DNA from 4 places in the Klebsiella sp. HN106 genome. Region 2 is predicted to be linked to each of the others. Evidence: riboswitches for the same ligand, from Rfam matches in the RefSeq annotation. Region 2 holds a riboswitch; each other region holds the start of a gene.
What was found. A riboswitch is a leader RNA that binds a small molecule or an ion and turns the genes downstream of it on or off. The one in region 2 is predicted to bind thiamine pyrophosphate.
Positions count from the first base shown of each region.

Region 1: another riboswitch for thiamine pyrophosphate. It lies ahead of thiB (thiamine ABC transporter substrate binding subunit); the one in region 2 lies ahead of thiC (phosphomethylpyrimidine synthase ThiC).
Region 3: another riboswitch for thiamine pyrophosphate. It lies ahead of ACSIPU_RS01430 (TenA family protein); the one in region 2 lies ahead of thiC (phosphomethylpyrimidine synthase ThiC).
Region 4: another riboswitch for thiamine pyrophosphate. It lies ahead of thiM (hydroxyethylthiazole kinase); the one in region 2 lies ahead of thiC (phosphomethylpyrimidine synthase ThiC).

Region 1 is NZ_JBLURD010000010.1:7,774-10,977, reverse strand. It holds gene sgrR (HTH-type transcriptional regulator SgrR) at 1-1,178, shown strand, start outside; TPP riboswitch at 1,216-1,378, shown strand; gene thiB (thiamine ABC transporter substrate binding subunit) at 1,410-2,393, shown strand; gene thiP (thiamine/thiamine pyrophosphate ABC transporter permease ThiP) at 2,369-3,204, shown strand, end outside.
Region 2 is NZ_JBLURD010000026.1:21,277-24,480, reverse strand. It holds gene hemE (uroporphyrinogen decarboxylase) at 1-331, opposite strand, end outside; gene nudC (NAD(+) diphosphatase) at 498-1,271, opposite strand; gene ACSIPU_RS28775 (Rsd/AlgQ family anti-sigma factor) at 1,367-1,864, shown strand; TPP riboswitch at 1,919-2,032, shown strand; gene thiC (phosphomethylpyrimidine synthase ThiC) at 2,118-3,204, shown strand, end outside.
Region 3 is NZ_JBLURD010000001.1:303,866-307,069, reverse strand. It holds gene ACSIPU_RS01440 (TIM barrel protein) at 1-25, shown strand, start outside; gene ACSIPU_RS01435 (Gfo/Idh/MocA family protein) at 40-1,212, shown strand; TPP riboswitch at 1,419-1,520, shown strand; gene ACSIPU_RS01430 (TenA family protein) at 1,590-2,285, shown strand; gene ACSIPU_RS01425 (ABC transporter ATP-binding protein) at 2,282-3,010, shown strand; gene ACSIPU_RS01420 (ABC transporter permease) at 3,007-3,204, shown strand, end outside.
Region 4 is NZ_JBLURD010000001.1:1,303,168-1,306,371, forward strand. It holds gene thiD (bifunctional hydroxymethylpyrimidine kinase/phosphomethylpyrimidine kinase) at 1-711, opposite strand, end outside; gene thiM (hydroxyethylthiazole kinase) at 708-1,481, opposite strand; TPP riboswitch at 1,516-1,612, opposite strand; gene ACSIPU_RS06110 (LysR family transcriptional regulator) at 1,971-2,897, opposite strand; gene ACSIPU_RS06115 (adenine deaminase) at 3,018-3,204, shown strand, end outside.

The DNA of each region.
Region 1 (3,204 bases), on a different contig from region 2:
AAAATGGGGAACTGGAAGCCGATATTGCTCACCATTGGCAGCAGATCGCGCCGACCCACTGGCGTTTTTTTCTGCGTCCAGGCATTCATTTTCACCATGGGCGTGAGCTGGAGATGGAGGATGTCATCACCTCCCTGCAGCGCAGTAACACGCTGCCGCTCTTCTCTCACATCGAGCGTATCGACTCCCCCACCGCCTGGACTCTCGACATTCATCTCAGCCAACCCGACCGCTGGCTACCGTGGTTGTTAAGCCAGGTACCGGCCATGATCCTTCCGCATGAGTGGCGTACGATGGAGAATTTCTCCAGCATCCCCGTGGGGACAGGGCCTTACTCGGTTGTGCGTAATAATCAGAACCAGCTCAAAATTCACGCCTTCGATGACTATTTCGGCTACCGGGCACTGATCGATGAAGTGAACGTCTGGGTTCTGCCGGAAATCAGCGAAGAGCCCAACGGTGGGTTAACGTTACAGGGCACCACGCAAAGCGAAAAGGCGGTGGAAAGCCGTCTGGAAGAGGGGTGTTATTACCTGCTGTTCGATGCCCGTAGCCCGCTCGGCGCGAACAGCGCGGTACGCCAGTGGCTAAGCTATGTATTCCAGCCCGCTAATCTGCTCTATCACGCGGGCGAGCACTATCAGGGCAACTGGTTCCCGGCGTATGGCCTGCTGCCCCGCTGGCATCATGCGCGCAGCCACGCCTGTGAAAAACCGCCCGGTCTTGAAACGGTCAGGCTGACCTACTACCAGGACCACGTCGAGCATCGCGTGATGGGCGGGATCATGGCGACGCTGCTGGCCGAGCATCAGGTTAAGCTGGAGATCCAGGAGCTGGAGTATCAGGAGTGGCACCGCGGTGAGGTGGTCAGCGACGTATGGCTCAACAGCGCCAACTTTACGCTGCCGATCGATTTCTCCCTGTTTGCCTGGCTGTATGAAGTTCCCCTGATTCGCAATTGTATCCCCATCGACTGGGAGCAGGACGCCGCTCGCTGGCGCGCGGGTGAGCTGAATCCGGCGACCTGGAGCCAGCAGCTGTTGGCCAATCAAACCGTGGTGCCGCTCATTCACCACTGGCTGATGATCCAGGGGCAGCGCAGTATGCGCGGCGTACGTATGAACACGCTCGGCTGGTTTGACTTTAAATCCGCGTGGTTCGCGCCGCCGGAGCCGTAATGCTTTCAGTCCGCTGACAAAATCATTACACTAACTGCCGTTCTCAACGGGGTGCTAATAAACATACGCAATCTCATTCAAGTTGCTTCAACGCGCGGTTAGCGCGGAAACAACCCGAAGATAAAGCGTATGGGCTGAGAAAATACCCGTCGAACCTGATCCGGATAACGCCGGCGAAGGGATTTGAGGCCCTCTCAAAATCCTTTGCCACCCCTTTTTCTGAGGTGCAAAGTGTTGAAAAAATTACTCCCCCTGCTGGCGCTGGCCGCCGCGCCCGTTTTTGCCAAACCGCTGCTCACCGTTTATACCTACGACTCATTCTCCGCCGACTGGGGCCCTGGCCCGGCGGTTAAAAAAGCCTTTGAAGCCGACTGCGGCTGCGAGCTGAAGTTCGTGGCGCTGGAAGATGGCGTCTCGCTGCTCAATCGTCTGCGGATGGAAGGCAAAAACAGCAAAGCCGACGTAGTGCTGGGGCTGGATAACAACCTGCTGGAAGCGGCTTCGCAAAGTAAGCTGTTCGCCAAAAGCGGCGTCCCTGCCAGCGCGGTGAACGTACCCGGCGGCTGGAACAACGACACCTTCGTCCCGTTCGATTACGGCTATTTCGCCTTTGTTTACGATAAAAACAAGCTGAAAAATCCGCCCAGGAGCCTGAAAGAGCTGGTTGAGGGCGAGCAAAAATGGCGGGTGATTTATGAAGATCCGCGTACCAGCACGCCGGGTCTGGGCCTGCTGCTGTGGATGCAAAAAGTCTACGGCGATAAAGCGCCGGAAGCCTGGCAGAAGCTGGCGGCGAAAACCGTCACCGTCACCAAAGGCTGGAGCGAAGCCTACGGCCTGTTCCTGAAAGGCGAAAGCGATCTGGTGCTGAGCTACACCACCTCCCCGGCTTACCACATTATCGAAGAGAAGAAGGATAACTACGCCGCGGCAAACTTCGCTGAAGGACACTATTTGCAGGTCGAAGTCGCCGCCCGCACCGCGGCCAGCAAGCAGCCGGAACTGGCGGAAAAATTCCTCAAATTTATGGTATCGCCGGGCTTCCAGAATGCGATCCCCACCGGCAACTGGATGTATCCGGTCACTCAGGTTGCGCTTCCGCCAGGCTTTGACGCGCTGATGAAACCGCAGACGACCCTCGAATTTACACCGCAACAGGTGGCCGCCGAACGTCAGAACTGGATTAGCGCATGGCAACGCGCCGTCAGCCGCTAGCTTTCGGCTGGCTCCTGCCGGGACTCACGGCGGCCATCGTTCTGGTCGTCGTGGCGCTGGCCGCCTTTCTGGCGCTATGGTTCAGCGCCCCGGAGACCACCTGGAAAGCGCTTATCAGCGACGGCTATCTCTGGCACGTGGTGCGTTTCTCCTTCTGGCAGGCCTTCCTTTCCGCGCTTTTTTCGGTGCTACCGGCAATCTTCCTCGCCCGCGCTCTGTACCGGCGACGTTTCCCCGGGCGCACGCTGCTGCTGCGCCTTTGCGCGATGACCTTAATCCTGCCGGTACTGGTGGCGGTCTTCGGTATTCTGAGCGTCTACGGTCGTCAGGGATGGCTGGCTGAATTATGCAACGCGTTCGGCTGGCAGTGGGAATTCTCGCCCTACGGGCTACAGGGGATCCTGCTGGCGCACGTGTTCTTTAATATGCCGATGGCTACGCGCCTGCTGCTGCAGACGCTGGAAAATATCCCCGGCGAGCAGCGGCAAATCGCCGCCCAGCTCGGCATGCGCGGCTACGTCTTTTTCCGGCTGGTTGAATGGCCGTGGCTGCGGCGGCAAATCCCGCCCGTTGCGGCGCTGATCTTTATGCTCTGTTTCGCCAGCTTTGCAACCGTGCTGTCGCTGGGCGGAGGACCGCGGGCCACGACGATCGAGCTGGCGATTTACCAGGCTCTCAATTTCGACTACGACCCGGCGCGCGCGGCGATGCTGGCGCTTATCCAGATGATCTGCTGTCTCGGGCTGGTGTTGCTTAGCCAGCGCCTGAGTAAAGCGCTCGCCATCGGGGCCAGTCATATCCGCGGCTGGCG
Region 2 (3,204 bases):
TATCGACATCGGCTTTGCAGGTAATGGGCGAGGTAAAGCGCGGGCCCTCCCCGGCTTCAAAATAGAGCCCCAGCCCCATCGCATCCGGGATGGTGAGAATGTCCGAGAAGAGGATAGCCGCATCCAGCTTATAGCGGCGCAGCGGCTGCAGCGTCACTTCACAGGCCAGCTCTGCGTTTTTACACAGCGACATAAAATCGCCCGCTTCGGCGCGGGTGGCCTTATATTCCGGTAAATAGCGGCCCGCCTGACGCATCATCCACACCGGGGTGACATCAACCGGCTGGCGTAGCAGCGCGCGCAGGTAACGATCGTTCTTCAGTTCGGTCATTTTTACATTCCTTTAGCGTTGATGCGCCAAGTTTATACACAAAATCATTCAAAGTGGACCAAGGCGGCAATTGAATGAACCCCAGGAGCTTACTCAAGTAAGTGACTGGGGCAAGTGAAAGCAGCCAACAAAGAGGCAGTTTGAAGGATAAAGTGTATGTAACATGTCACTCATACTCTGCCCGACACATCGCCACGGTATCTTCAATCAGACGGCGCGCCACGGTGCCCGGCGGCGGCAAAAGCGGCAGATTGTCATAGCGATACCATCCCGCCTCCAGCAGCTCTTTCTTGTCGATGACAATCTCGCCGCTATCGTACTCGGCCATAAACGCGGTCATCAGCGATTGCGGGAACGGCCAGGGCTGGGAGGTTACATAGCGCAGGTTTTTCACCTTGATGCCGCTCTCCTCCATCACTTCGCGGGCAACGGTCTGCTCCAGGGTTTCGCCAACTTCGACAAATCCGGCCAGCACCGTATGCACGCCGTTGCGATGGCGAGTATGCTGCGCCAGCAGGATAGAATCATCCCGACGGATGGCGACGATAATGCACGGGGCGATTTGCGGGTAGTAGCGTTCGCGGCAGTGGCTGCATAGCATTGCCCACTCGGTTTTGCTGGGGTGCATGGGATGGCCGCAGTAGCCGCAGAATTTATGCGAGCGGTAGAACTCCGCCAGCTGGATCCCGCGTCCCGCCAGTTGAAAAAGGCCAGCATCCTGATCGAGCACCTGACGCAGCGATCCCATCTCATGGCGACGATCCTGGCGCACCAGCCACACCGGTTCGCCCTGCCATTCGCCTATTCGCAGCGCGGTTTGCCCGGCAAGATTAAAATTTACCGCTTCGCCATATGGTAATTCCCCATCGGGTAACCATAATTTCTGTTCGTGGCTGACAATCCACCAGCCGCGATCTAATTTTTCAATAATACGATCCATATCTATTGCACTACCTTCATTTTACTGGCACTTTTAACATTAAATTTACATTTTGGTGAGCAACGTATTTCTCTTAAAACCTTGCGGAGTCAACCATGTTAAACCAGCTGGAAAACCTGACGGAACGTGTTGGAGGCAGCAATAAACTGGTCGATCGCTGGCTACAAGTACGTAAGCATTTGCTTGTGGCTTACTACAACCTGGTTGGCCTGAAGCCTGGCAAAGAATCATTTATGCGGCTTAATGAGAAAGCGCTGGATGATTTTTGCCAAAGCCTGGTGGACTACCTCTCCTCCGGCCATTTTAATATTTATGAACGCTTTATCGGCGAATTGGAAGGCGATACGCCACTTTTAGCCGCCACTAAGATTTATCCACAGCTGCAGGCTAATACCCAGCAGATCATGGATTATTACGATTCCTGCCTCGAAAACGCTATCGATCACGATAACTATCTTGAGTTCCAGCAGGCGCTATCGGACATCGGTGAAGCGCTGGAAGCCCGTTTTGCGCTGGAAGATTCGCTGATTGCCCTCGCCGTAGCCCACAGTCGAAAAGACAACGTTAGCGACAATATCGCGCCGACCGCTTGAGTTGTGAGCCATTAACGCGTAGTTTACATACATTCCCCCTCGCTGAGAGGGGATGTCATCTTGTCGGAGTGCCCATTTTCCCCACTGGAAAAGGCTGAGACCGTTAATTCGGGATCCGCGGAACCTGATCAGGCTAATACCTGCGAAGGGAACAAGAGTAAACTGCGTTTAGCATCTGCCTCTTCATGGCCGATCGCATCTGTTACTCCATCCGTCGTCTGGCAAGCCATATCCTGTTTAACTGGAATGAGCTATGTCTACAACATCACTTACGCGTCGAGAGCAACGCGAACACGCCCAGCGCTTTATCGACACCCTGGAAGGCACCGCATTTCCCAATTCGCAGCGCATCTATATCCGCGGTTCGCAGGAAGATATTCGCGTGCCGATGCGCGAAATTCAGCTGAGCCCGACGCTTATCGGCGGCAGCAAAGACCATCCTCAGTATGAAGCAAACGAAGCCATCCCGGTCTACGATACGTCCGGCGCCTATGGCGATCCGCACATCGCGATAAACGTTCAGCAGGGTCTGGCGAAACTGCGTCAGCCGTGGATTGATGCGCGTCGCGACTGCGAAACGCTTAGCGATCGCAGTTCAGCCTATACCAGAGAACGGCTGGCGGATGATGGTCTTAACGCGCTGCGCTTTTCCGGTCTGCTTACGCCCAGGCGCGCCATCGTCGGGAAATGCGTGACGCAGCTGCACTATGCCCGTCAGGGGATTGTCACTCCTGAGATGGAATTCATCGCCATTCGCGAAAATATGGGTCGCGAACGCATTCGTGGCGAAGTGCTGCGCCAGCAGCATCCGGGCGTCGGGTTTGGCGCGCGGCTGCCGGAGAATATCACCCCGGAATTTGTGCGCGCTGAAGTTGCCGCCGGGCGCGCGATTATCCCGGCCAATATAAATCATCCGGAATCCGAGCCGATGATCATCGGCCGCAACTTCCTCGTGAAGGTTAACGCCAATATTGGTAACTCCGCGGTCACCTCGTCGATAGAAGAAGAGGTCGAGAAGCTGGTGTGGGCGACGCGCTGGGGAGCGGATACGGTTATGGACCTTTCCACCGGCCGCTATATTCATGAGACCCGCGAGTGGATCCTGCGCAATAGTCCGGTACCGATCGGTACCGTGCCGATCTACCAGGCGTTAGAGAAGGTAAACGGGATCGCCGAAGATCTTACCTGGGAAGCCTTCCGCGACACGCTGCTCGAACAGGCGGAACAAGGGGTGGACTACTTCACTATCCATGCGGGCGTGCTGCTGCGCTACGTGCCGATGACCGCCAGGCGCCTGACCGGCATCGTCTCCCGCGGCGGCTCAATCATGGCGAAATGGT
Region 3 (3,204 bases), on a different contig from region 2:
CTACCTGCATTCGGTTGGTTTTTAATCGGGAGATGAAACATGATTAACGGTATTAAACCTGTTGGCCGGTCGTTACGCTGGGGTATGGTGGGCGGCGGCGGAAGCAGCCAGATTGGTTATATTCACCGCTCCGCGGCGCTGCGCGACGGCACGTTTACCCTGCTGGCAGGGGCCTTCGATATTGACGCTCAGCGCGGGCGTGAGTTTGGCCAGCAGCTGGGCGTGGAGGCCGGGCGCTGTTACCCCGACTACGAAACGCTGTTTCGCGAAGAGGCCGCGCGGGAGGACGGTATTGAAGCCGTTTCCATCGCTACGCCGAACAATACCCACTACGCCATTTGCCGCGCAGCGCTGGAGGCCGGATTGCATGTGGTCTGCGAAAAACCGCTCTGTTTTACCGGCGAAGAGGCCGATGCGCTGGTGGCCCTGAGCGAAAAACAGCGCAAAATCGTCGGCGTGACTTACGGCTACGCCGGTCATCAGCTGATTCTGCAGGCGCGGCAGATGATTGAGCAGGGGCTGCTGGGCGAGATCCGCATTATCAATATGCAGTTCGCCCACGGTTTTCATAACCAGCCTGTGGAGCAGGAAAACCCCAGTACCCGCTGGCGAGTGGACCCGAAGTTTGTTGGCCCCAGCTACGTTCTGGGCGATCTCGCCACTCACCCGCTGTTTCTGGCGGAGACCATGGCGCCGAAGCTCAATATCACTCGCCTGATGTGCTCCCGCCAGAGCTTTGTCAAAAGCCGCGCGCCGCTGGAGGATAACGCGCATGTGCTGATGGAGTACGACAACGGCGCCGTGGGTTCGATGTGGTGCTCGGCGGTCAACAGCGGCTCAATGCACGGGCAGAAAGTCCGTATCGTCGGAGAAAAAGCCAGCCTTGAGTGGTGGGATGAACAGCCGAATCAGCTGCGCTATGAGATTCAGGGCGAGCCGGTGCGCATTCTCGAACGCGGTATGCCCTATCTGGACCCGCTGGCTCTGCACGATGACCGGATCGGCGGTGGCCATCCCGAAGGGCTGTTTGAGGCCTGGTCGAATTTGTACCGCCGCTTCGCCATCGCCATGGATGCTACCGATCGTTGCGACACTGCTTTGCTGGAAAACTTCTGGTACCCGGATGCCAAAGCCGGTGCGCTCGGCGTGCATTGGGTTGAGAACTGCGTACGTTCAGCAGACAGTGGCGCCCGCTGGGTCGATTTCCATTAATCCATAAATAATATTTGCCGGGGGGGCGGCTGACGCCTTGCCCGGCCAAAGAGAATCGGGCCGTTCTGCGCCCGGCAAGACGCCAGCCGCCACCGGGCCAAAATGACGCACAACGGCCATTTATCGCAGTGTCTTAACGTGACAGTGTCACCAATTTTCGGCAAGTTCACAGCATTGTAATCAAAAAGCGAATGTCGTATAACAGGTGCCAAACCGAGGGGTGTCCCGTGAGGGCTGAGATGGCGTAAGCCGAACCCTTTGAACCTGATCTGGGTCATGCCAGCGAAGGGACGGGTCGGCATTTCCGCCAGTTTTGCGCCATTGCCTGTTCACACTTCATTCAGCACGCCCGGATCTCCCTATTATCAGGAGGTCCTGTGATTCTTCCCGCATTTACTCAGGGTATTTATGGTCGTCTGCGCCTGCAGGCCGGTGCTGACTGGCAGCGCTACGTCGCCCATCCCTTCCTGCGCCAGCTTGCCGATGGCACCCTTCCCGAACCCGCTTTTCGTCGCTATCTGACGCAGGACTACCTGTTCCTGATCCACTTTGCCCGCAGCTACGCGCTGCTGGTGAGCAAGCTGCGTACCCTCGCGGAAATGCGCGTTGCCGCCGCGTCCATGAACGCCATTCTCGACGAACTGCCGCTGCACGTCGGCTACTGTACGGGATGGGGGCTGGATGAAGCGACGATGGCGGCTGAAGAGGAAGCCGCTGAAACGGTAAATTATACCCGCTACGTACTGGACATTGGCCACGCCGGCGATGCGCTGGATCTACTGGCGGCGCTGATGCCCTGCGTGGCCGGCTATGCGGAAATCGGCCTCGGTCTGCTGCACGACCCGGCGACCCGGCTGACTGCCAACCCGTATGCCTCGTGGATCCGCAACTACGGTGATGAGGGCTACCTTAACGGCGTCAATGCAGCCTTAAACCTGCTGGAAACCCTCTGGCAGCAGCGCGGCGGCGAAGCGCGTTTTGCCGAACTCAGCGCCATTTTCACGACCGCTACGCGCCTGGAGGCTAACTTCTGGCAAATGGGCCTTAACGTCCTCGCGGAGCGCCAGGCGTGATGGCTCCCGGCATCGAAGTACGCGGACTGAGCCTGCGCTTTGGTTTGCGACCGATCTTCGACAATTTGACGTTTTCTATTCCCGGCGGCCAGTGGAGCTCGCTGCTGGGGGCCAGCGGCGCCGGTAAAACCAGCCTCCTGCGCATCATCTCCGGGCTGGCGAAAGCCTCTGGGGGCGAAGTTCGCGCCAGCGATGGCCTGCCGATTGCCGGACGCCTGGCGTGGATGGGGCAAAAAGATCTGCTTTACCCGTGGCTAAGCGTGCGCGACAACGTCTCGCTGGGGGCGCGCCTGCGCGGGGAGCGCATCGATCACCTGCGCGTCACCACGCTGCTACAGCAGGTTGGGCTTGAACACTGCGCCGATGACCGCCCGGCCGCTCTCTCCGGCGGCATGCGTCAGCGTGCGGCGCTGGCGCGTACGCTCTACGAAGACCGGCCCATCGTGCTGATGGACGAGCCCTTTTCCGCGCTCGACACGATTACCCGCACGCGTATTCAGTCCCTGGCCGCCCGGCTGTTGGTGAACCGGACCGTTGTACTGATCACCCACGATCCGATGGAAGCCTGCCGTCTGAGCCACCGTCTGCTCGTCCTTTCCCCGGCCCCCGGCGGGATTGACGACACGCATCGCTTGTCCGGCATACCGCCGCGCGCGCCGGACGATCCGGCGCTATTAGCCGGTCAGGCGGAGTTGCTGCAACAGCTGATAAGGGCTAACGAATGAGCGCAAAACTGTTTCGCGCCGCCGTGGTGTTCTGCGGCCTGCTCCTGATTTGGTGGCTGGTGACCCGCAGCGGCATTCCCGCCTTTCTGCTGCCTTCGCCTTCGGCGGTGGCAAGCGCCCTGTGGGTTAACCGCGCCTACCTCGGTGGGCACACGCTGATCACATTAAGCGAGATCCTCAGCGGTCTCGCGCTC
Region 4 (3,204 bases), on a different contig from region 2:
TTTGGCTTCCGCCACGGTTCGCCCCCAATCCTCGTAACGCGGACGCAGGGCCGCCAGCGCCGCCGATAGCGTACAGCCGGTACCGTGGGTATTTTTAGTCTGGACTCTCGGCGCGGTAAAACGCCGCTCCTCTTCGCGGGTAAACAGCCAGTCCGGGCTTTCCGCATCATCGAGATGGCCGCCTTTCATTAATACCGCTCCACAGCCCATGCCCAGCAGCGCTCTGCCCTGCTCCAGCATCTCCTGTTCCGTTCTGGCATGCGGCGCATCCAGCAGCGCCGCCGCTTCCGGCAGGTTCGGAGTGATCAGCGAGACCTGCGGCAGCAGGCGCTGGCGCAGCGTTTCCACCGCCGACGCCGAGAGCAGCGGATCGCCGCTTTTCGCCAACATGACCGTATCCAGCACCACATTTTTAATCTGATAACGCGCCAGCCGTTCCGCCACCGCTTCAACGATATCAGTTTCCGCCAGCATCCCGATTTTGGTGGTATCGATGCGCACATCGCTGAAGACGGAATCGAGCTGCGCGGCGACAAAATCAGGCTCTATACGATAAACCGACTGGACGCCAAGGGTGTTTTGCGCCACCAGCGCGGTGATGACCGAGCAGCCGTATGCCCCCAGCGCCGAGAAGGTTTTGAGATCCGCCTGGATCCCCGCACCGCCGCTCGGGTCGGTGCCGGCGATGGTTAGCGCATTAATTCGTTTCACAGATCGCCTCCCGCATAGAGCGCATCGAGGAAGGCGGGAGTAAAGCTGCCGGGGCCGCCCTGCTGCGCCGCTTTCCCCCCCGCGAGCTTCATCAGCCCGCAGGCCGCGGCCACGTTCTCCAGCCGATCGCCGGGCATCGCCGCAGCGGCGGCAACCACCGCCGACAGCGCGCAGCCGGTGCCGACCACCCGGGTCATCAGCGGATCGCCGCCGGTGACCATGCGAATGCGCTGGCCGTCGGTGACGTAATCAACCTCCCCGGTCACCGCGACCACGGTATTCAGCTGGCGGGCTAACGCCTGGGCTGCGGGCAGCGCTGCGGCGGCGGTATCGGTCGTATCGACGCCGCGCCCGCCGCCGCTCATTCCGGCCAGCGCCATGATTTCCGACGCATTACCGCGAACGGCGGCAGGCTGCAGCGCTAGCAGCTCCAGACAAAATTCTGTCCGTAAGGTCAGCGCGCCGACCGCTACCGGGTCCAGCGTCCAGGGTTTGCCCGCCTGCGTTGCGCTACGCGCCGCCGCGCGCATCGCCTCCGCACGCTCAACGGTCAGCGTGCCGACATTAATCAGCAGCGCATCGGCAATGGCGGCAAACTGGCTGGCTTCGTCCGGATCGATAACCATCGCCGGCGATGCGCCAATCGCTAACAGGACGTTGGCGGTAAAGGTCTGCACCACGTCGTTGGTCATGCAGTGAACAAGGGGAGAATGGCGGTGAAAAAGGTGCCGCAGATGGGCAATATGCGCGGGGTTCAGCAGGTCAGACATCGTTTGCTCCCGCCAGGCGATGAAGAAGCGACGACCCTGCGGTCTCTGACTTCCCTACGCTGGCATTATCCAGATCAGGTGGTACGGGTTTTTCTCAGCCTTCACAAGGAAGGGCACCCCGAGTCATTGAGAGATAAAAACGTTCTCAGCGGGCAGGTTACGGTAAGTCGCCGGACAACGCAAGCTGGCCCGGCTCGGCAAGATTTGTTCCAACATGCATGGGGAAGGACTATCCCCGCTCGCGCGGGGAACTCTCTGTCTGAGATTTTCCAGGGCCTGGCGCGCCCGGTTTATCCCCGCTCGCGCGGGGAACTCTCTAAATGTATCCTATTGTTTTATATCAACTTTATTCGCACGGAATAATCTACTGACATTTCTGCAACAAATTAATTTTTTAAAGAGGCATAACCCTTTGATTTTAAAGGGTACAAAAACTATTTCGTTACCTCTCTCGCATTTCACCACAAGCCGTAGAGAGAGCAACGCCCGCTATAGATTCACTTCCCGCAGCGAACTCAGTAATAGTGCAAAACATTCCTCGATCAGCGGCGGCAGAGGCTGCGGTCCGCGCATCAGTGCCACGGTTCGCGTCAGCGCGGGCTGCTGAAGCTGCGCCACCTTTAACACCGGATCCTGAAGGTGGGTAGTATAAAGCTCAGGCAGAATCGCCACCGCCAGCCGCGAGCGCACCAGGCCGTAAAGCGTCTCGATATAGTCAACCTGATAACGCGTATTCAGCGTGAGGCGATGGCTCTCGGCCAGCGCGCCGACCAGACGCTGAATATTGCCCTTTGAAAACACCGCGATATCGCGCCCCGCGAGCAGCTTCCACGGCAGATGCGGCTGCCCGGCCAGCGGATCGTCGCCGTGCAGCACCGCCACAAACGGATCTTCGCGCAGAGGATAAACCTGCAGCTCAGGCGGTAACGAACTGTCTATTGCGCCAACGGCAAAATCTATCTTTCCCGACTGCAGCTCGCAGAACAGGGCGTCGTTGGTCTGATCGTGAAACTCCACCCTCAGGCGCGGAAACGCCTGGGCCAGCGTTTGCGGCAGCAGCGGAAACAGCAGCGAACTCACCGAAGGCACTAAGCCAATACGCACCGTTCCGTCGCCGCCGGCTTCGACTATCTGCTGCATATCCTGAAAAGCCAGCTGCGCCACGCTCAACACTCGCCGGGCGTGGGGCAAAATCGCCGCCCCCAGCTCGGTTAAGGTCACCGCCGAAGCGGTACGGTTGACCAGCTTGCCGCCGAGCACCGTCTCGATTTGCCGCAGCGCGCTGCTTAGCGCCGGCTGGCTGATAGCCAGCCGGTTAGCGGTGTCGGTGAAGTGACGCAGCTGGGCCAGGGTCACAAAGTACTGAATCTGCTTGAGAGAGAGCGCGGGCAGCCGCTGCCAGGGTTCGGTCATCATGTTTTCGTCAACGGTGAGCATGCAGAATAACCCGAAGTTATCGGGCGATAAATTTATTCATCTGGGCAAACGTTTGCTCTGCCCCTAGAGTATCCCCATTATCCTTGTGCCGGAGTTGTTATGTCCAGCAGTGCTGAAACCCGCCGCCGCGCCGTCCAGGCCGCGCGCGGAGAATCCCCGTTCGATTTATTATTAACCGACGCGCAGATTGTCGACATGGCCACCGGAGAAATCCGCGAGGCCGACGTCGGGATCGTCGGTGAAACGATCGCCAGCGTGCATCCGCGCGGCAGCCGCTCCGATGCCC